DNA from 4 places in the Paenibacillus sp. 2TAB26 genome. Region 3 is predicted to be linked to each of the others. Evidence: a T-box and tRNA genes for the amino acid it is inferred to sense, from the RefSeq annotation. Region 3 holds a T-box; the other regions hold tRNA genes.
What was found. A T-box is a leader RNA that pairs with one kind of tRNA and senses whether it is charged. The one in region 3 lies ahead of AB4Z50_RS28485 (arginine--tRNA ligase), so its partner is inferred to be a tRNA-Arg.
Positions count from the first base shown of each region.

Region 1: it has a tRNA-Arg gene. The T-box ahead of AB4Z50_RS28485 (arginine--tRNA ligase) is inferred to sense a tRNA for this amino acid. The anticodon was not compared.
Region 2: it has a tRNA-Arg gene. The T-box ahead of AB4Z50_RS28485 (arginine--tRNA ligase) is inferred to sense a tRNA for this amino acid. The anticodon was not compared.
Region 4: it has a tRNA-Arg gene. The T-box ahead of AB4Z50_RS28485 (arginine--tRNA ligase) is inferred to sense a tRNA for this amino acid. The anticodon was not compared.

Region 1 is NZ_JBFRGC010000045.1:25,640-31,035, reverse strand. Features, by position in the region: gene AB4Z50_RS33720 (phosphoglycerate kinase) at 1-348, opposite strand, end outside; gene gap (type I glyceraldehyde-3-phosphate dehydrogenase) at 524-1,528, opposite strand; gene AB4Z50_RS33710 (sugar-binding transcriptional regulator) at 1,617-2,681, opposite strand; tRNA gene AB4Z50_RS33705 (tRNA-Arg) at 2,956-3,030, shown strand; gene clpP (ATP-dependent Clp endopeptidase proteolytic subunit ClpP) at 3,347-3,931, shown strand; gene AB4Z50_RS33695 (HPr family phosphocarrier protein) at 4,104-4,373, opposite strand; gene whiA (DNA-binding protein WhiA) at 4,579-5,396, opposite strand, start outside.
Region 2 is NZ_JBFRGC010000003.1:68,892-74,287, forward strand. Features, by position in the region: gene AB4Z50_RS03360 (AAA family ATPase) at 1-432, shown strand, start outside; gene AB4Z50_RS03365 (LysR family transcriptional regulator) at 504-1,397, opposite strand; gene AB4Z50_RS03370 (HPP family protein) at 1,513-1,977, shown strand; tRNA gene AB4Z50_RS03375 (tRNA-Arg) at 2,090-2,166, opposite strand; gene AB4Z50_RS03380 (hypothetical protein) at 2,418-3,311, shown strand; gene tig (trigger factor) at 3,400-4,689, shown strand; gene clpP (ATP-dependent Clp endopeptidase proteolytic subunit ClpP) at 4,918-5,396, shown strand, end outside.
Region 3 is NZ_JBFRGC010000030.1:33,173-38,568, reverse strand. Features, by position in the region: gene AB4Z50_RS28490 (hypothetical protein) at 33-569, shown strand; T-box leader at 646-882, shown strand; gene AB4Z50_RS28485 (arginine--tRNA ligase) at 929-2,800, shown strand; gene AB4Z50_RS28480 (heavy metal translocating P-type ATPase) at 2,895-5,171, shown strand; gene AB4Z50_RS28475 (sulfite exporter TauE/SafE family protein) at 5,168-5,396, shown strand, end outside.
Region 4 is NZ_JBFRGC010000031.1:67,545-72,940, reverse strand. Features, by position in the region: gene AB4Z50_RS29065 (FtsW/RodA/SpoVE family cell cycle protein) at 1-449, shown strand, start outside; gene AB4Z50_RS29060 (hypothetical protein) at 502-831, opposite strand; gene AB4Z50_RS29055 (AIM24 family protein) at 1,029-1,823, opposite strand; gene AB4Z50_RS29050 (TerD family protein) at 1,887-2,450, opposite strand; gene AB4Z50_RS29045 (hypothetical protein) at 2,860-3,261, opposite strand; tRNA gene AB4Z50_RS29040 (tRNA-Arg) at 3,434-3,510, opposite strand; gene AB4Z50_RS29035 (HD domain-containing phosphohydrolase) at 3,691-4,842, shown strand; gene AB4Z50_RS29030 (hypothetical protein) at 5,078-5,269, shown strand.

The sequences.
Region 1 (5,396 bases), on a different contig from region 3:
TTCAAGCAATAGCACATCACCGTTGTTTAGTGCAGCAACTTGTGCTTCGACAGCTTCACCGATAGCTTCGTTCGCTTTCGTTACTTGCTTGCCTAGCAGCTCAGATAGACGTGCTGCGGAAGCTGTGTGGCGAAGCTCTTCTACTACTTGACCGTTTGGACGTCCAAGATGGCTTGCAAGAATAACTTTTGCGCCTTTTTCGATCAAAAAGTTGATTGTAGGAAGCGTTTCACGAATACGTTTGTCATCCGTAATTTTTCCATCTTCAAGCGGCACGTTAAAATCAACGCGAACAAATACTCGTTTACCAGCTAGTTCTGCAACATCACGTACACTTTTCTTATTCATCTATGAAGCCTCCCGAAAATGTGTTATGGAAAGGTATAACGGTAGAATACAAAAAAAAGAAGGGCGTTCCTTCAAAGAAGAAACGCCCCCATGACTTACGACTCTAGAAGCCGCAAATCAAAAACCTTAGCTCCGCATGCGCGGTATGCTGCGGTCTTTAGTCCGTCTTCTTTGCTTACAGACCTTTGCTAGCAATGTAAGCAGCAAGATCAACTACGCGGTTAGAGTAGCCCCACTCGTTGTCGTACCATGAAATAACTTTAACCATGTTGCCTTCAACAACCATAGTCGAAAGACCATCAATTGTAGAAGAAGCAGGATCAGTGTTGTAGTCGCTAGATACAAGCGGCAATTCGTTGTAGTTCATGATGCCTTTAAGAGCGCCTTCTGAAGCTTCTTTGAATGCAGCGTTAACTTCTTCAACAGTTACATTAACTTTAAGCTCAGCAACAAGGTCAGTTACGGAAACGTTAGGCGTAGGAACACGCATAGCCATACCGTTCAATTTACCTTTAAGCTCTGGAAGAACTAGTGAAACAGCTTTCGCTGCGCCAGTTGAAGAAGGAATGATGTTCTCAGCAGCTGCGCGAGCACGACGCAAGTCTTTGTGAGGAACGTCAAGAACGGATTGGTCATTTGTGTATGAGTGAATTGTAGTCATCATACCTTTAACGATTCCGAATTTGTCGTTCAATACTTTTGCGAAAGGAGCAAGGCAGTTCGTTGTGCAAGAAGCGTTGGAAATAATGGTGTGTGCCGCAGCGTCGTATTTATCTTCGTTAACGCCGATAACCACTGTAATATCTTCGTTCGTTGCAGGTGCGGAGATGATAACTTTTTTAGCGCCGCCTTGCAAGTGAAGCTCAGCTTTTTCTTTCGCTGTGAAAATACCAGTTGATTCAACTACGATTTCAACGCCTACCGAACTCCAAGGAAGGTCTGCAGGGTTGCGCTCTGCGAATACTTTGATTTCGCGGCCATTTACGATAAGCGCGCCTTCTTTAGCTTCTACAGTACCGTCAAGTTGACCGTGTGTTGTATCGTATTTCAGAAGATGTGCCAGTGTTGCAGTATCCGTAAGATCATTTACTGCCACGATTTGAACATCAGGGTTGTTCAGTGCTGCGCGGAATACGTTACGGCCGATGCGACCAAAACCATTAATACCAACTTTAACCATTTTTGTTTCCTCCTAAGCGTTTTTAAAAGATTTATGAATATATTTCAAGACATTTTGCAGGTATGCCTTAACAGCAATTTGCAAATTGTCATGATTCCTTATTGCCTTCTTCTTGACTGTGCTTCTCTTGATCGATCAAAGCTACGATTTCAAGTGCCGCTGCTTCATCCGTTACGAGTACATCATTGTGTCCAAAGCGCATCACTGCCGCTATAGCCTCGCCTTTGCTCTTGCCGCCAGCAACACCTATAACAACTTCAGTTTTAACAATATCCTCGAGCCGTAACCCCACCGTTTGCATTTTGTGCACGACAGCGCCTTTTCGGTCAAAATAAAACCCGAACGACTCCGCCAAAGCACCCTCAGCTTCCATAGCATCAATAACTTCACGCTCTAGCCGCCTGCGTCTTGCCATAACCATAGCATCTCCGATACCATGTACAACGATGCGAGCACTGCGGATGACATCCACAATTTCTCGAATGTTCGGCTCCTGCATAATAGATGCAAAAGCTTCCTCTCCCAGATGATCCGGCACATGTAGAAGTCTATACTGCGCTCCTGTACGCTTAGCCATCATGGAAGCAATCGTATTCGCTTGGTAATCCAAGCTCTCCCCTAGACCGCCTCTAGCCGGTACGAACAAGTTCGTATTCAGCTGAGAAGAACTAATCAGTTGATTCGACAGCTGTGCAATCGTCGTTCCGCCTGTTACAGCTACAACGTCGTTAGGCTGCATTACCTTGATAAGCACCTGACATCCCGCACGTCCAAGCTCTCGCTTTGTTTGGGCAGAGACTTCCGAATCGCCAGCAACTATAATGACCTGCGATAGGCCGTAGTGGCTGCGAATCGTTTCCTCCAGTTCGGATAGTCCGAACATTGTCTTGTAGAATGGCTCAAGCTGCTCTAATAGAAGCTTGCCTGAATCGCTAATCCGCATGCCTCCCGAATGAATCTCGAGCAACCCCTGCGTCTTTAGAAAATCGGTCTCTGCCCGAAGCATACGCTCCGTCATCGATAATACAGAAGCCAACGTTCGACGTCCGATTAAATCCGATACCATTACTTGATGCAAAATCGAATATCGTTTCTTCATGACCTCTAGCAGATCAGGCACAAGCTGCTGCTGCAGTTCAATGATCTGACGCATTTCTCATCCTTCACTCCATCGGCCTATAGCGTATTCGGTTCAAAATACGTTGGACTCAATATGTCCCGCGGTATCATTTCAAGTCCCACCTTTAGTTTATCGGAAATAACCGATTGTAGCAATAGCCGATTATCAATTGGAAACGGTTTCCGACGCATTTTTAACAAATTTAATTTTTGAACATCGCTTGCTTTAAAATCTTTAATATCATATAATCATTTTTGCGACTATTTTCTTACAGAAGCAGATAGCAGCAACAGCAGCTTTTCCTTATGCGCCCGTGGTCCAATGGATATGACGCAGCCCTCCGAAGGCTGAGATCTAGGTTCGATTCCTTGCGGGCGCGCCATTACTTTTTATTATCGCAAGTTCAAACTCTATATTGATACACACGAACCGTTCCTATACGCTGGAACGTTTTTTTTATTTTAAGCAACACCCAAGTGATTAATCTCCCGCTACAACATCCAACCTATGCCTCATGGAAAACACTCCAAATTGCGCTTGTATATTTCATCCAATCCACTTCAAACCCATTTTTTTCGTATACGCAGCAAGGGAATTACAGACCTGTTTGACTATCTTTGACTTTTGACTTTTCATCCGTTATTATGAGAATACGATTTAACCATTCATTGTTTTTTAGGAGGGGGCTTACGTTGGATATGAATTTCGTTCCTATGGTTATTGAGCAAAACAATCGGGGTGAGCGTGCGTATGACATTTACTCTCGCCTACTGAAAGATCGCATTATTTTTCTAGGATCAGGTGTAAACGACGTGGTGGCAAACTCCATCATCGCTCAATTGTTATTCCTGGCGGCAGACGACCCTGAGAAGGACATTTCTCTTTATATTAACAGCCCGGGCGGCTCAATTACGGCAGGCATGGCTATTTACGATACGATGCAATATATTAAACCTGATGTATCTACGATTTGTGTAGGTATGGCTGCTTCTATGGGTGCTTTCTTGCTTACTGCAGGTGCAATTGGCAAACGTTATGCGCTTCCGAACAGCGAAGTCATGATCCATCAGCCACTTGGCGGTGCAGAAGGCCAAGCAAGCGATATCGCCATTCGTGCGAAACGCATTATCGGCATGCGCGACAAGCTGAACGGTATTTTGGCAGAGCGCAGTGGACAATCGCTTGAACGTATCGAGAAAGATACAGACCGCGATTACTTCATGAGTGCAGCAGAAGCCAAAGAATATGGCTTGGTTGATAAAGTAATTGAGAAACTCGCATAATTCATTCCGCTAGGTCATAGGTTTGAACGCAAAAAAGAGCAAGTTCGGATTCATCCGAGCCTGCTCTTTTTTTTAGTGCAAACACATTCGTAAGATTATTGTACATTCCATATAAAAAAAGAGCTGCCGCCGCAAGCTCATAATGAACCTGCGTGACTTCTCTCCTTCTTCATTATTGGTTCTCCAGCTCTTCTTTGCTTACCAAAGCGACTAAAGCGTTTACAGCCTGTTCTGCGTCCGAACCCTCGGCACTAATGGATACTTCAGTGCCAGAACTGATAGCCAAACTCATAATACCCATTATGGATTTAGCATTTACTTTTTTGTCGTCTTTCTCTACAAATACTTCGGAGGAAAATTTGTTCGCTTCTTGTACGAATAATGCTGCTGGTCTTGCATGTAGTCCAGTCTTAAGACGAACAACAACCGGAAGCCTTGTCATGGAAACCATACCCCCTATATTTTTCTCAATCATTAGCATGCGGCAAAAGCTTATACGGCTCTGTTTGCCGTCTTCTGGCTGCAAAAGCTCGTTTCCGGACAAAGATAAGATGTGTAAGTATCAATGCTGCTTATTCTTATCTTTAAAAATTGCGTCATTTTAAATTATTATATCATTATACCAGCTGATGCACTAGGATAAAAGTTCAGACACCGCGGATTTTTTCCGCAAGTGCGTCGATTTTGCGCAAACGATGGTTTACGCCCGACTTACTGACCTTTCCTCCGAGCATTTCGCCGACCTCAGTCAAATTCATATCCGGATGCTGAAGCCTTATCTCAGCTACTTCCTTCAGCTTATCAGGCAAGCTATCCAGTCCTACTTCACGTTGAAGCAGCTTAATGTTCTCGATCTGACGAACAGCTGCACCGATCGTTTTATTTAGATTGGCCGTTTCGCAGTTTACGATCCGGTTTACTGAATTGCGCATGTCGCGCATGATTCGAACATCTTCAAACTTGAACAGAGCTTGGTGCGCACCAATAATATTGAGGAGCTCAATTATTTTCTCGCCCTCTTTGATGTAGAAGATAAATCCCTTTTTTCGCTCAATGCATCTCGCGTTAAGATCAAATTTGTTCGCAAGGTCAACTAACGACTCACAATGCTCTTGGTACATCGAAGAGATTTCCAAATGATAAGATGAACCTTCTGGATTGTTAACCGATCCGCCAGCAAGAAACGCACCCCGTAGATAGGAGCGTTTGCAGCAAGGCTTGCGAATGATTTCCTTATCGATGCCTAAATTGAACATAAAACCTTCCGATACAATTTTGAGCTCGCTTAATATTTCCTGAACTCTAGCCGGTATACGGACAATATACACGTTGTTTTTTTTCAATCTCATCTTTTTACGGACAAGCAGTTCTACATGCACATCATAATGTTTTTTGAGCAGGGAATAAATCCTTCTGGCAATCGCGGCATTTTCCGTTGAGATGTCCAAAACGACTTTGCGGCTAG
Region 2 (5,396 bases), on a different contig from region 3:
TACAAAAAGCATTTGCGTGATTTGGAATATGATACGGCAAAGGACGTATGTATTGAAAATTTGGCTGCTGGTCAAAACGTATTTATGATTTCACCTTTTACGGCAGAACTGAAAAACAAACAGTGGATCGAAGAGGTTGTTGAGGCAGCAGGCCTCACGATGAACGAGGTAGACGTTAAGGTGGTTGTTGTCACGCTGCTGGATATGGAGCTGCAAAAAAATCGGATCATCGGGCGTCAAACAGAGCGCGATCAGTGGAAACTGGACAACTGGGGCGACTTTGAGAAACGGATAGCATTTGTTCCGCAAATCAACTGGGTTATTCCTAACTCCTCCATCCTCGTGTTTGATAATAGCGGAGAGCTAACGGAAGAGAAAGCCGAGCAATTATTCCAATTTGTTAATGAAAAGCAGACAACATTATCCGTTTAATATAATAAGAAAAGGCGGCTTCATTTGGGGAATTTCCCTATGAAGCCGCCTTTTTATTTGTGGTTTTGTGATTAAACGGTTTTCAAAAATGATTTCAATTGCTGGATAAAGGCTTGTGCTGCAGCTTTAGGCTCACGTGCTTTATGTGTAATAATGCCATGCGTCAATAGGAGCTCTTGGTTCAAGGGCAATGACAGCAGCGTACCTGCGGCTACCTCATTAGCTACATTTGATTCTGGTACGAATGAGATGCCCATTCCGCAAGCAACCGTCTGCTTAATGAGCTCAACACTGGAGAAAGACAAATGATCAGCAAGCTCAACATCAACTTCTCTCAGCATATCGCGTCCATAAGTGTGGTAGATACACTGATCCCCGAAGCTAATGAAGGCGTTGTCGTGCAACGCTTGCCATCCGAGCTGCGCGAAGCGCTCTTCCAGCGCAGGAGCACAGATCAGCAAGAGCTTCTCTTCTATTAAAGGTGCAAATAGAAGGTCGTCACGTTCCGGAGCCTTGGGTACGATGCCGAGGTCAACGCGATGGATTATGACATGTGCGGTAATATCATGTTGCAGGCCAGGCGTTAAATGCAGCTTGATCTTGGTGTATTGCTGGAGAAAGCCGGTTAAAAAATGCGGTAGATGAGAGATGGCAAACGACTCTAGAGCTCCGATTCGAACGATACCTGACGGCATGCCAGGCTCCGAGAACGCATCCTGAAGCGAATGTCCAAGCTGGATAAATTGATATGCATAGGGAGCTAGCAGCAAGCCTGCTTCTGTTGGCTCTACGCCGCGCGGCAAACGGTGAAAGAGCTTTTTGCCGCTTGCTGTTTCCAAATGTCGAATATGTGAGGTTACCGTCGATTGAACGTAACCGAGACGATCAGCGGCACCGCTGAAGCTTTTCTCCTCCAGCACAGCAGTAAATGTAACAAAAAAACGACCTTCCCAAGACTCCAGCATGTTAACTCCCCTTAGGTATCGGAATTTGAAATGGGTTCCATTGTAAACATTCAATTCTCGAATGATTTCTCTTATGATAGCATGATGTCATAATAAGAGAAACGGGGAATGAGAAATGCTGAGAAATAAAAATTGGAAGCCGCTGGCGGCAGCGGTTGTTGGCACCGTTGTTATCGCATTGCTGCTGACCATGGGCGATTTAATGTCGATTACGCTGATGATGGCTCCATTTGGGGCCAGCTGTGTTATCGTGTTTGTTTTGCCAGATAGTCCGCTTGCCAAAGCCAGAAATGTTGTTGGAGGCCATTTGATCAGCACTGGAGCAGGTCTTGTGATGCTGCATCTGTTCGGAGATTCAACATGGTTCATTGCACTATCTGTTGGATTGTCCATCCTTCTGATGCAGCTCACAAGAACAGTTCATCCACCCGCAGGTGCTGATCCGCTTGTTGTTATGCTAAGCCATGCGGGCTGGTCCTATCTGTTTACTCCGGTCCTATTCGGAGCGGTGCTGATCGCGCTTGCCGCTTATGGTTATAGGAAATTATTGGCGACCAAGTCAGCTGCTTTGAAGTCATAGAAATAAAAAAAAGGGCTGATCCAGTTGGTAAATACCGGGATCAGCCTCTTTTAAATAGATCAGTATATAATAAAAAAACCACCTGAATAGGCGGCGTTAATGGATAATAATATGGCGTCCCGGAAGAGATTCGAACTCCCGACCGACGCCTTAGAAGGGCGTTGCTCTATCCAGCTGAGCTACCGGGACACAAGAAATAATATAGCACACATCATTAAAATATTGCAAGCACTTTTTTGAATTTATATTCTTTTTATTATAAAATAAGATTTATGAGTTGTCGGAATACTACATTTGTTTTTTCTTTTGATTGTACATGGTATAATCGTACGCAAGATTGTCCGAATGAACAAAAGGCGCGACCATAAGGCGGTGTTATCATTACAACTCCCAATGACACACAAGGCGACAACAAGGATAACGTTTACTTGTTCCCTAGCATGCTGGACCATTATCAGGTACAGTTAACCCGTATGCTGGAAGCGGAACAATACGGGGAGGCCAAGGAGTTGCTGCGCTTTTTGCTGCAATGCCAGGGCGAGGATGCTCGCCATTATGAAGAGTGGGACAGCTTACTTACGTGGCTTGACATGGCTTTTCCTGGAGAAGGAAATGATGGAGAAGATTCGGGATTCCTATCGGCCAAGCGAGAGAAGGAAGAGGACGAGGCGACTATGCGCGAGCAACTTCTTAATCCTCCTGATCAAGATGAAGCTTATGTGAACCAAGTGCTCTACATCATGCAAAATCATCCGATGATCGATCAGCAAATTCTTGCTCTTGAACGCGCTGCTTATATTCAGACTCCAGAAGTGGATGATTCCATTAAAAATTGGCTGGTAACCCAGCAGGTTCACCCTGTCGTTCAGTTTAAGGCACTGCAATGCTTGCGCAAGCGAGGAGCTGCCGGTTTACTGACACTGGAGAGACTTGGTGAAACCGTAGAGCTTGATTTGGAAGCGACGCCTCTTTCTATGGATGAATTCCCTTCGCCAATTATTAGGATATTGGAGCGGACAGAGCAGGTTGCCGAGGTCGATGATCCCACATTGCCGCATTTTGCTAGAGAGCTTTGGAAGGAAAGTTTACAGTTTTTGTATGGTACGGCTGCTTATCATTGGATGTTGAGAGAAGACGAGGATACAGTTGATTATTTTGCAGCTGCGCTGCATTTGACGCTGCTTCTTACCGTTTACGGCTCGGCAAACGATGACGATATTCGTGATACATACGGCATTACCGAAGGTTTAAGGTTCCGTTATGAGCAAGCATGCAAGGCGCTTAGACAGGTTGCCGTTTTGCAGCAATCGGGAGAAGATGAGCCAGAGTCTTGATAATCTGGGCTAGCTTGTTTATAATAGAATGGTTTATGAAACGTGATAACTACTGATGCATGAGCATTTTCGGAGGGGAAGGCATAAAATGAAAGCAACTTGGGAAAAAATAGACAAGAACATCGTGTCGATCGACGTGGAGGTAGGGGCGGAGAAAGTCACTGTTGCTCTTGATCAAGCATTTAAGAAAGTCGTACAAAAAGTAAACGTACCTGGATTCCGTAAAGGTAAAGTGCCTCGCGGCATGTTCGAATCCCGTTTCGGTATTGAGAGCCTGTACCAGGATGCAATTGACATTCTGTTGCCAGATGCTTATTCCGATGCAATCAAAGAAACTAATCTTGAGCCGGTTGACCGTCCTGAGATTGAAGTTGAGCAATTCGCAAAAGGCGAAACATTCAAATTCAAAGCAAAAGTTATCGTTAAGCCAGAAGTTACACTTGGCGAATACAAAGGCTTGGAAGTTGAATCCGTTGTTTCTGAAGTTACAGAAGAGGAAATCGCAGCTGAACTTGAGCGTTTGCAACAGCGTCATGCTGAGCTTACTGTTGTTGAAGAAGGCGCAGCGGCTAACGGCGACATCACAGTTATCGATTTCGACGGTTATGTAGACGGCGAAGCGTTTGAAGGCGGAGCAAGCGAGCGTTATTCACTAGAGCTTGGTTCGAATTCCTTTATTCCAGGTTTCGAAGAGCAAGTGGTTGGCATGCAAATCGGAGATTTCAAGGACATTGAAGTTAATTTCCCTGAGAGCTACCATGCAGAGCACCTTGCAGGCAAACCAGCTGTGTTCAAAGTGAAGCTTCACGAAATCAAACGCAAAAGCTTGCCAACGCTAGACGATGAGTTTGCAAAAGACGTAAGCGAGTTCGATACGCTTGAAGAGTACAAGCAGGATCTCGTTAGCAAACTTAAAGAGCGCAAAGATCAAGAAGGCGAACAAGCTCGCGAAACAGCAGTTGTTGACAAAGCTACGGCAGCAGCAGATGTTGAAATTCCAGAGCCAATGATCGTGACTGAAACGGATTACATGATCAAAGATTTCGAAAACCGTCTTAAAATGCAAGGCATGAACATGGACCTATACTTCCAATTCTCCGGTCAAAACGAATCTGTTCTTCGCGATCAAATGCGCGCAGATGCTGAGAAACGCGTTCGCAACAACCTTGTGCTTGATGCCATTGCTAAAGCAGAAAACATCGTTGCAAACGACGAAGATTTGAACGAAGAGCTTGAGAAGCTGTCCAAATCATACAACCGTCCTTCTGCTGAGCTTCGTGACATTTTTGAGAAAAACGGAAACCTTAGCAACTTGCAGGAAGATATTGCACTTCGCAAAACAATTAAGTTCTTGCTTGAAAACAGCAAAGCTGTTTAATAGCCACATACGAATAATTGAATAAATGCTTCACTCAGGATAAGGCACGTCGTTGATACGTGCCTTATTTTGACCCTACATATGGAAATGTGCTTGTTTTGGAGGCTAAACTCCGTACATATCGAACGGCCGGCGTCGTATAATGTATTAGTGGAAAAATGACATGAATACGATGACGTGTTACAATAAGTAAGTAACCAAAGTCATAAACGAAAAGAGGTTGGTCGCATGAATCTAGTACCGATCGTAGTCGAACAAACGAATCGCGGGGAACGTTCTTACGATATTTACTCCCGTTTGCTGAAGGACCGTATCATTTTCCTTGGGAGCGCAATCGATGATGATGTTGCAAACTCCATCATTGCACAGCTGCTGTTTCTGGCGGCCGACGACCCAGAGAAAGACATTCATCTATACATTAACTCTCCCGGCGGCTCCGTGACTGCGGGAATGGGTATTTTTGATACGATGCAATATATTAAGCCTGAGGTGTCCACGATTTGTATGGGCATGGCAGCAAGCATGGGTTCGCTGCTTCTTACAGCGGGCGCGAAGGGCAAGCGTTTTGCGCTTCCTAACGCTGAGGTTATGATCCATCAACCACTTGGCGGCGTACGCGGTCAAGCATCTGATATCAAAATCCATGCTGATTGGATTTTGAAAACGAAACAAAAGCTAAACCAAATTTACGTAGACCGCACCGGACA
Region 3 (5,396 bases):
TTATACTTTTTATGAATTGGGGGAATATAGGCATGCTTGAATTCTTGTATCACTACTATGATGAATCGACTGGTCCATTTCGCAATTTATCAGACTTAAATCCCGAGGAAGCAGATCGTGTTTTAAACGAAATCATAGTTCAAAATAAAGGCTTCGCCAGCAAACGGTCCACGGATTATTTGAAAATTCGACGGAGTCTCGAATTAAAAGCAAGAGATTTATTTATAGATAAAGGCGGCATGCCCATTCGGAAGTTTCCCCATTATATGACTCTCGGGAAATGTCCATGGCTCTTAGAATGGTATCCAGCAGGTAAAGTACTGCAAGTTCCAATGTCGAATTTCGAGTCAAATACGATTAGTTTTACTTATGGAGATTTGTTTCCGACGATGAGGTTCCAAGACGGAAAGCCTTATCGAGGTCAGGTCTATACTATGAACGAGATCTTTGAAGTAGTAAGAGAATTTGGATTGCCACAAGAATGGAATGRCAAGGGAGAAAGAGGACCAGAAAGATACATCGAAGTGCAAGTGTGGGATGATGAACCGTTGAACAAATGGAAGTTATAGTTCGAAAAATGCAGCGAGACTTGACACCGAGATACACTTCCTGTATAAATACTTCTAAGCATATGAGTTAGAAATAACAACATTAGCGATTGGGACAGTAGTCTAGGACCGATAGTTGCAGCGAGCCGGGTTAGTGGAAGCCGGTACGGATGTCTTAGATGAAGCGGGCCCATGAAATGGTTTGCCGAAACGAACGAAGTTACTTAGTAGGCAAATCCGGTCATTGACCGTTACGAAAATGAGGGGTCAAGCTYCTTATCAGGCTTGGCACTTAGAGTGGTACCACGGGATCTTTATGGCTCTCGTCTCTTATTTTAGAGACGGGGGCCTTTTTTATTTTGATAATAGGAGGAATTACAATGATTCATAAGCTGATTATTGGAGCAATTGAAGAAATAACACAAGGCATGCTGGAAGAGGGACGTACAGAGCGACCTGAAAATCTCAAAATTGCGGTCGAGCATCCCGTTAACTTAGCGCATGGCGATTATAGCAGCAATATTGCGATGCAGCTTGCTAGGCTTTTAAAACGTGCACCTTCATTGATTGCAGACGACTTCAAACAAAAGTTAATCAAGCATCCAAGTCTTTCCTCATCCATAAAAAAGATTGAAATTGCTTCACCCGGGTTTCTTAACTTTTATGTGAATTGGTCTTGGTGGGCAGTCAATGCAGATCAGCTATCTTCGCAGAAAACGACAGTTAACAAAAAAGTGCTTGTTGAGCATACATCTATCAATCCAAATAAATCAGCGCATATTGGTCATTTGCGTAATTCCTGCGTAGGCGATACGATTGCGCGAATGCTCAGAAGGACGGGTCATCAGGTTGAGGTGCACAACTACATTGATGATCTAGGCAACCAATTAGCGGATACGGTGGTAGGCATTCTTCAGACAAAGTCGGTGCTGCCTTACGAGCGTTTTGGGGATTTTTGCTGGGATACGTATTCAAGCATTAATCGAGCTTATAAAGAGCAGCCAGAATTGCTTGAACAACGTACCAAGGTTCTTGCAGAGCTGGAAGAAGGGCATTCGAATGTAGCATGGATGGGCTTGTTGGTAGCAGAAAGAATTGTACGCGAGCATGTCGAGGAAATGAAGCAGTTTGGCATCACGTATGATGTTCTGGTGTGGGAAAGCAATATTGTGCGTGAAGGCTTCTGGGCTCGCGCGTTTGAACTGCTGCAGTCAACGGGAATATTCCGCAAGGAAACAGAAGGGAAGCTGAAGGGCTGTTATGTGCTGAAGCATTCTGATGAAAACGGAGAACAAGAGGAACAATCGGATTTCCACGCAGATAAAGTGCTCGTTCGCTCAAACGGAATTTTGACTTATACGGCCAAGGATATTGCTTACCATCTGTGGAAGTTTGGATTGCTCGATAACGATTTCCGTTACCAGAAGTTTTCTGATGGTCTGTGGTCAACGCATACGAGTGGTGTAAGGAAAAAAATCGGTCATGCGGATATGGTCATAAATGTAATTGATCAGCGCCAAGAGTATCCGCAGGCTATGGTTAAACAAGCATTGCTCGCTTTGGGTTTTCAGGAGCAAGCAGAGCAGTTAAAGCATGTCAGTTATGGTGTTGTTGCATTAAGCCCTAATACCGCAAATGGTTTAGGTATCGATACGTCAGACGGCAAGCATGCGTATGCGATGTCAGGCAGGCAAGGAATCGGCATAAAAATAGCGGATTTCTTAGTAAGAATGGAACAAATCATAGACGCAAAAAGATCCCGTAAAGGCGGCTTGGCAAGCCGTACAATAGCAGCAGCATCGATTCGTTATTACTTGCTTCGTTTTCATTTGCAAACAGAGGTTGTGTTTGATCTTGATCAAGCAACCGAAATATCCGGCAATACAGGTGTTTATCTGATGTATACGTATGCTCGCTCCAGCAGTATTTTGAAGAGAGCAGGCGACACTGAGTTTAACCCACAAGCTCTAGCTGAGATTAGCGATCTTGAGAATCAAGAGCATTCATTGCTGAGACATTTAGCTTATTGGCCAGAAACGCTAGAAGCTGCCGCTTTGGAGCTGTCTCCTAATCAGCTTTGTACGTATGTATATGAGCTTTCCGCATTGTTTAACCATTTCTACGCAACATGTCCTATTTTGAAGGTTGAAGGCTCAGCGAAAAGCTTGCGTATTTGGCTCACCGAGCGTTATAAGCAAACGATGCAGGATGCACTTCACATACTGGGACTTCCTGCGCCAAATAGAATGTAAACAGATGTTCCAATCATGCAATTGGCTTGCCCGTCATATAGTTTAACGCAGAGGTACAGGCATTAACAGCGATGAACGAAGGGCGGTGCTGCAAATGGAGCAGGTACATGATAATCAGGTAGAGGATAGCGACCTTACGATAGATTTTGCGGTTCAGGGCATGAGCTGTTCAGCTTGTGCGGCAAGAATAGAGAAAGCCGTCAGCAAAATGGATGGTGTTCAATTGGCTGCCGTCAGCTTTCCGCTTCGCACCGCTTGGGTGCAGTTTAAGCCTGAGCGGCTCGGAGCGAAACAAATTGCTGAGCGTGTCAAGCAATTAGGTTTTGAAGCGATGCTTAATGAGACAGCTAAAGAAGGCTTGCACAAGGAGCATCGTATATTGAAGCTGCGACTCATTGCTTCAGCGGTACTTACGGTACCGTTATTAACTGGGATGATGCAGCATCTGCCGTTTTTAAGGCCGATGCTTGATTATTTGCCTGCTTGGCTCACTATTCCATGGCTGCAGCTCATACTTGCCACGATTATTCAATTCGCTATAGGCTTGCCTTTTTATTTCGGCGCATATCATGCGGTACGCGAGCGAAGCGCCAATATGGATGTGCTTGTTGTTATTGGAACGACAGCCGCCTATCTGTACAGCCATTATGTCGTATTTCAGAACGGCTTGTTTCGGCCGCTCTCAGAGGTGGCTGCTCATGCACCGCCATTGTATTTTGAAACTTCTGCTGTCGTAATCACAGCTGTCCTGCTGGGTAAATACATTGAAGTTTCCGCCTCGCTGCGGGCGCAGCGCGGATCAGACGGCTTCGGCAAGCTGCAAAGTCAGACGGCGGCGGTTGAACGGGCAGGTGAAGTGATACATATTCAGACCGAATTTGTTAGAGCGGACGATATTGTTATCGTACAGGCTGGAGAAACGATTCCGGTCGATGGCATTGTATGCGGCGGTCACTCCGCAACCAACGAATCATTGCTAACAGGCGAGAGTCTGCCGATTGCAAAGCGGGAAGGCGATCAAGTGTGGGCGGGAACTTGGAATGAAAGCTCGCAGCTTCGCATTCGTACGAAGGCGGCAGGCCATGATACGATGCTCAACCGCATACAGGAGCTTGTTCGTCAAGCACAACGCTCGAAATCAGCCATTCAGCGAAATGTAGATGCGGCTGCAAGCTGGTTTGTTCCTGTTATGCTTCTCTTCGCCGTAGCAACGGTTTTCATGTGGGGATTATTTCTTGAGCCGGGCAATTGGAGCCGAGCATTCATCTGCGGCATTGCTGTTTTATTAGCAGCCTGTCCATGCGCGCTTGGTCTAGCCGCACCGATCTCACTTGTCATCGCAGCCAGCAGACTTGCGAAACAAGGCATTATTACGAAGGAAGCGGGTGCGCTAGAACGTTTGGCAAGTATTCAAACGATCATTTTTGATAAAACAGGAACATTAACGGAAGGCAAGCCTCATATAAGTGCTTCACTAGCTATTAAAGGAAGCCGTAATGCTTTGCTGAGATTGGCGGCAGCTGCTGAAGCGGACTCCACACATCCGCTTTCAAGAGCAATTGAGAAGGAGGCGGTCAGACTAGGGCTGATTATTCCGGCTTCCAGTCATCATGTCTTCACGCCAGGCGGAGGCGTTGAAGCGATAATTGAAAAGCAGCGCTTCGCTATCGGAAACGCTCGGTTTGCAGCAGAACGCCAATGGGCTTTGAGCGTCGATATCATTGCATTCGCAAGGCAGCGTGAGGATTTGGGTGAAACCGTGCTATATGCAGCAATAGACGATGAGATTGCTGGTGCAATGGCATTTAGCGATAAGATAAAGGAAAATGCGAGAGAGACAGTGAAAGAGCTTAAAAATTTAGGGGTTTCCGCTGTTCTAGCGACAGGTGATCACAAGGCGCCGGCATTTGCTGCTGCAAAAGCGGTTGGGATTACAAGCATACATGCTTCCATGCTTCCCGAGGGCAAACTGGCACTGGTGGAGCAGTTAAAGCGTCGCGGTAAACGAATCGCTATGGCAGGGGATGGATGGAATGATGCACCTGCACTAGCTGCTGCTGATGTTGGCTTAGCGATGGGTGAAGGAACCGATGCAGCTCTTAGCGCTGGCCATATGACATTGCTGTTCTCTCGTTTGCATGCCATTCCAGAAGCGATTCGAATTAGCCGATTAACGATTCGAAATGTGCGTCAAAATCTAACCTTTGCTTTCCTATACAATGTTATCGTCATCCCTTTTGCTGCTTTTGGTTTGCTTGAGCCTTGGATGGCTGGAACGGCGATGGCGCTTAGCTCTGTTTCTGTTGTAAGCAATGCGCTTCGGCTTTCTGGTCAGTTGCAAAGCAAGAGCCGGGTTGGTGCAAGCAGATGACGCTGACTTGGCAGCTGATTGGATTCATTATTTTAACAGGCTTATTCAGCGCACCTCATTGTATCGGTATGTGCGGGGGGATTGTATCAACCGTCTCATTAAATTCCTCAGCGCCAGTCAAAAAATCAATGCTTCTATATAATACAGGCCGCATTCTCTCTTATTCCTTATTAGGGGCTGTAATGGGAACAGTAGGTTCTTTTGTGGATGTCGCAGGTAAATTTG
Region 4 (5,396 bases), on a different contig from region 3:
ATGTGAATTATTTGCTCCAGCGCTCCTTGGAATCTATTCGTTTGGGAGGGATGTGGGGGCAAGGATTTGGCGTTGAGAACCCCAATATTCGCTATATTTATAGTGAAATGGTCTTTACTTATTTGATCTACAGTCTTGGTTTGGTTTTTGGTATAGCTATAGTGCTGCTAGCCGTATTACTGATTGTTAAAGTGATCGGCATGGCAAAAACGCTCAAGGATGTATATGCTAAAGGTTTAGTCATTGGCTTATTTTCAATTATTGGTCTGCATTTCGTATGGAATATTCTGATGTCATTTGGGCTGCTGCCTATGAATAGCATGACGATGCCTTTCGTATCGTATAGCGGAATAAACGGCATTATCGAATTAATGGTCATGGGATTGCTGCTAAGCGTCAATCGGAGAAAAAATATGATCAGCTTATTAAATCGCGAGCCATCAAGATAACAAAAAAGGGCTATCCTATTGTAGAATATCTACAGTAGGATAGCCCTCTTGATTAGAAGCTGCCTGGAGCGGGTGGACGGGTAGGGTAATTTTGCTGATTGTTTTTGGAAACGCCAATGAACAGGAATAGGGCTGTAGTAAGATGCATGATCATGCCGAGAATAGGTATCCATGCTAATACAGATGTAATGATCCCCAAAATACTGCCTACGACTGGCTTATTATGTTGCGAGCAAAGAACAAGCGTTACGATATGAAGAATGAGCGTTGCAAATAATAGCGTGTATCCAGATAACATGACTAGGGTGCCACCCAGCAAGGGGATTCCTAAGATGCCTTCAATAATAGCAGTGACTAGTAAAAGTGTACCTGCAGCTTTCATTTTATTTTCCTCCTATTTCTATATTTAAATCATTCTATGGGGCAGTTTTTGTTTTCTGTTTATCTTTGTACGCAGCGAAAGCGATCCGGGTTACATGCTTTCAAGCAAAAAGGCAGCTATCCATAGGAGAGCAGCTGGTTTTCAAAGAAAACAGCCCTGCCGAACGATACGGCAAGGCTTATATCATTATACGATGCTTATTTCAGAAACTTGCCGATAATTCCACCAAGCCCACTGTTGCTGTCATGCCCTCCTTGGCTGCCGCCAAAGGTGTTGTTGAATGCGCTGCTCTGCGTTTGCGGTTGGTAACGGTTGTCATCCATACCGAATTTCACGCCGCTCTCACGTTCAAATGGCTGTATAATAACAACCTGATTAGGGTCACTGAATTCGTACATATAAGATTCCCCGGAGGTTTGGCCGATAAGCGTTTTCCAGTTGACATCGATCTTCACACTTGGGGAAGGACCTGTCCAAGCAACGATGGCATCAGGATCTACACGGCAAGGGCCTTGCAAAACCAGTGGATTGCCTTTGGTTTTTACGGCAACCTGTGCACCCTGTCCGTTGTAAGTAAGTTTGGATGTAAACAAGCCGCGCTGGGAGAGGACACCCGTTCCAATGATGGTAACGCCATAATGACAAGTGTCCGTAAATGCGAGCAGATCTTCACTCTCAACACTTACGCTTTGCCATGGTCCGCCTTGCTCTAAATTAATGATTGTAACATGAGAGTTCTCATCCGCGAGATATACGATGCCTTGTCCTTCGACTTCCATAATCTCTAAGTTTTCTCCCGTTACTTTACGCATACCATGGTTGATCACTTGTCCGATAACATTTCCGGAATTCGTTCCTAACAACCGCTTAGAATATTTGAATTTCTTGTTATAGGCTTGATCAGCAACCATCGATCCTTTTTTGGCAAAAAACTGGCCTTGTCCTTCTGCTTTCAAAAATAATTCCCGTTCGACCTGGAATTGAAACGGCATGCGGGGTAACCTCCATATAATATATAAAATGAAATTATAGCTGCTTCATTAACAAGTAAGCTGTTACATTGCCCCGTAATGCGCACATATGCCCGCTAGATCAAGCGACAAGCCTGTTCCAACAGCATTAAATTTCCATTCATTGCCGTGGCGATATACTTCTCCAGCTAGGATGGAGATTGAGGTGGAGTAGTCCTCGGATAGATCAAATCGGCAGATCTCGGCTCCGTTTGCTTGGTTCACGACACGGATATATGCATTGGAAACTTGTCCAAAGTTTTGGTTTTTGCGAATAGCTTCATCAATTGTAACGGTAAATACGATTTTTTGGATATCCAAAGCTACTCTAGATAATTGAATTTCAACCGTCTCATCGTCACCGCTGCCTTGTCCGTCACGGTTATCACCCTTATAACGTGTTGATCCATCGGGGCTCACGAGATTGTTGTAGAAAACGATATGACTAGTGGAAGAAACCGTGTTTGTCTGATTCAGCATAAACACCTCTGCATCTAGGTCATAGCTCTGGCCTTGCAGGTTATTTGTGTCCCATCCAAGTCCGATTTTCAATAAATCAAGCCCTGCATTATTTTTGGTCAAATCCAGCTTCTGTCCTTTGGTAAGGATAAGCCCACCATTAGGACTGGCCTGAGGAGCGGGAGCTGCGCCAAAAGCGTTATTTATTGATCCGCCCTGAATACCCCCTTGTTGGATACCGCCTTGCTGAATACCGCCCTGTTGAATGCCGCCTTGGCCTCCAAGAATGTTGGATGGTCTTCCTGGCGGATTTAAATTAATTCCCATATGAACTGCCTCCTCAATGCATAATAAAAAGCTGTTTTTTCGACAATAATTTTGGTTAAAACTGTATGTTTTGTAGAACGATATGAAACTATTTGTAGTATAGCAGATTGGAATGGAAGATTATAGCGTTGTATGACGAAATTACGAGTAGAAAAAAGAGCCTCACTTCAATAGTGAGACTTCTTAAGAAGCTTTAAGAGGATCGTCTGTTTTTTTGATCATCGAGGGATGCTTATTTAGTGAAAATCTCAGCACTATAGGTTGAAATACACTTATTTATCTCATTACGTATATAGGCATGCGAATAAGCAATCTGGTCTTCAAAACCGCGGCAATTATAGCAATAGCTGATCTGTTCAGCAGTGTTTTTATACATGCACAGAGTTATGCTTTTCTGAAGGAGCTGCTGTGTATTTGTTGTTAAATCTGTTATCATTTTTGCAATCATAATGTCTGCTGCCCTAGTAAAAATAGATCGTAAAGTTCGCGCTTTTCTCTCAAGCTCGCGTCTATTTCGTTCAACAATAACGAGAGCTAGAGGAAGGATAATAGCTTTGTGAAGAAGCTGTATCTCATCGTGAGCAGGTGGATGGTACAGATATGAATTGTTTACTTTGGACAACGGCATGGCCATTTGTAAATCACCTCATGCACATTATATGCGAACAAACGTTCCGTAGTCAATGTATCCTGACCAGGTGTCTTATAAAAATTATTCGACACTTGCCTGTTGGTGCGGTTTGGATGAAAACAAAAAAAGCTTATTGCTGGCATTAGCAATAAGCTTTATATATTCGTGAAAGAAATGGCGCGCCCGAGAGGGCTCGAACCTCCCACCTAACGTTTAGGAAACGTTTGCTCTATCCGGATGAGCTACGGACGCGCAGCAACATTGATTATAGCATGGGTGCTTTAGGTGAAGCAAGATTAACCATTTTAGTGTAAGACTATTGTATTTTTTTGTCGAATAACTGCGCTTTTATATGGAATCAAGAGGATAAAAAGCTTGTAAAGGCGAATAGAGGTAAGGATAACGAGTTTGATCGGCTGGAGGATTGTTCGAATGCTTGAATTCCAAAATGAACCGCAATCGTTTCGATTGGATTTGTCGCCTGAACAAATGCTTAAGGTGATTTTTGAATATACAGCTAAAATAGCGAATGAAAAGAAGCTGGATGCTGTCCTTATCTTAATGGCCAATATGGGCAGAGAGATGGTCGTTGCAGATCGGTGCACCGTCTGGTTGATTGATGCTGCTCGCAGTGAGCTTTTTACAGCGGTAGCTCACGGGGCTTGCGAGATACGGATTCCTTACGGCAGCGGGCTGGTAGGAAGTGCTATAAGCACGGGACAATCTATATTTATAGATGACGCCTATGAAGATCCAAGGCATAATCCGGATAACGACTTAAAGACCGGTTATCGGACGAAATCGATTATGACGATCCCTTTTCACAATAATCAAGGAGAAGTAATTGGTGCCTATCAAGCCATAAACAAATTAACAGAGAAGCAGATATTCTCGGTGAAAGATATGGAATACTTATCGCTTGCTGCCTCTTACTCAGGCAAGTCGCTTGAGTCCATCATGCTGTATGAGGAAATAATTGAGACGCAAAAAGAGATTATTTTGGCAATGGGAAAAATCGGTGAAGGCCGCTCGCAAGAAACGGGCAATCATGTAAAACGGGTTGCACAATATTCATATGTTTTGGCAAAAGGACTAGGCATGAGTGATCCTGAAGCAGACATGCTGCGCAGCGCATCTCCAATGCATGATATCGGCAAAGTAGCTATTCCGGATGCTGTGTTGAAAAAACCAGGGAAGCTAACGGCAGAAGAGTATGAGCAGATTAAGGAGCATGCCATTATCGGTTACCGATTATTGCACAATTCCAAGAGACCGCTGTTGCAGGCTGCGGCGATCGTGGCTTGGCAGCATCATGAAAAGTGGGACGGTACCGGATATCCGCAAGGCCTTAAGGGTGAGGCTATTCATATATATGGGCGAATTACTGCGCTGGCAGATGTATTTGATGCTTTAAGCAGCGCAAGAATGTACAAAGAGGCTTGGGGGATGGATCGCATTTTGGGACTGATCAAAGAAGAACGGGGGAGGCATTTTGACCCTCAGGTGGTAGATGCTTTTTTTGAACAGCTGCCGCTTCTTTTGGAAATAAGAGATCGTGATGCTGATTGGCTGGAGAAGGAGTAGAAGCTGCTTGCAGACCTTGTTGGGGTGAACCCAATGAGGTCTTTTTTGTTTTTAAATTCAGTGTCGTCCAAGCTTTGATTTAATAAATATAGGGCGCTTGCTTGTACTTTGCTTGAAAGGCTAGGTATTTACCGTGTTCGAAAACCATTTTGGACATAGACTGATTTAGTTATTATAAACACTTTATAAGCTAGAGCGGATTACAAGCTAAATAGCGGAGGGTGATAAAACGTCTATGAACAAAAGGCTTCAAGGGCAGAAAATAAATGAAGCGATTTACAAATTGGAATCAGCGAAAAATTTAATTAAAACGAAACACTTAAAACACGCTGAGCAGCAAATACATGAAGCAGTCGCTTCGATGGGCAGTATTGTTCATAAAAAACGGAAGAAAAATGCAAAATCTGATCTTATTGGAGGTGTATAGAGTTGGCGCATAAACAGTCGAAATGCTTAAGAAAACTAAACTTAGCGATTGTTGAGCTGCGGAAGGCCAGAAGGCTTACACGTAGAGATAAAATTAGAAGAGCTAAAGTTGATGTGAAGGACTCTAT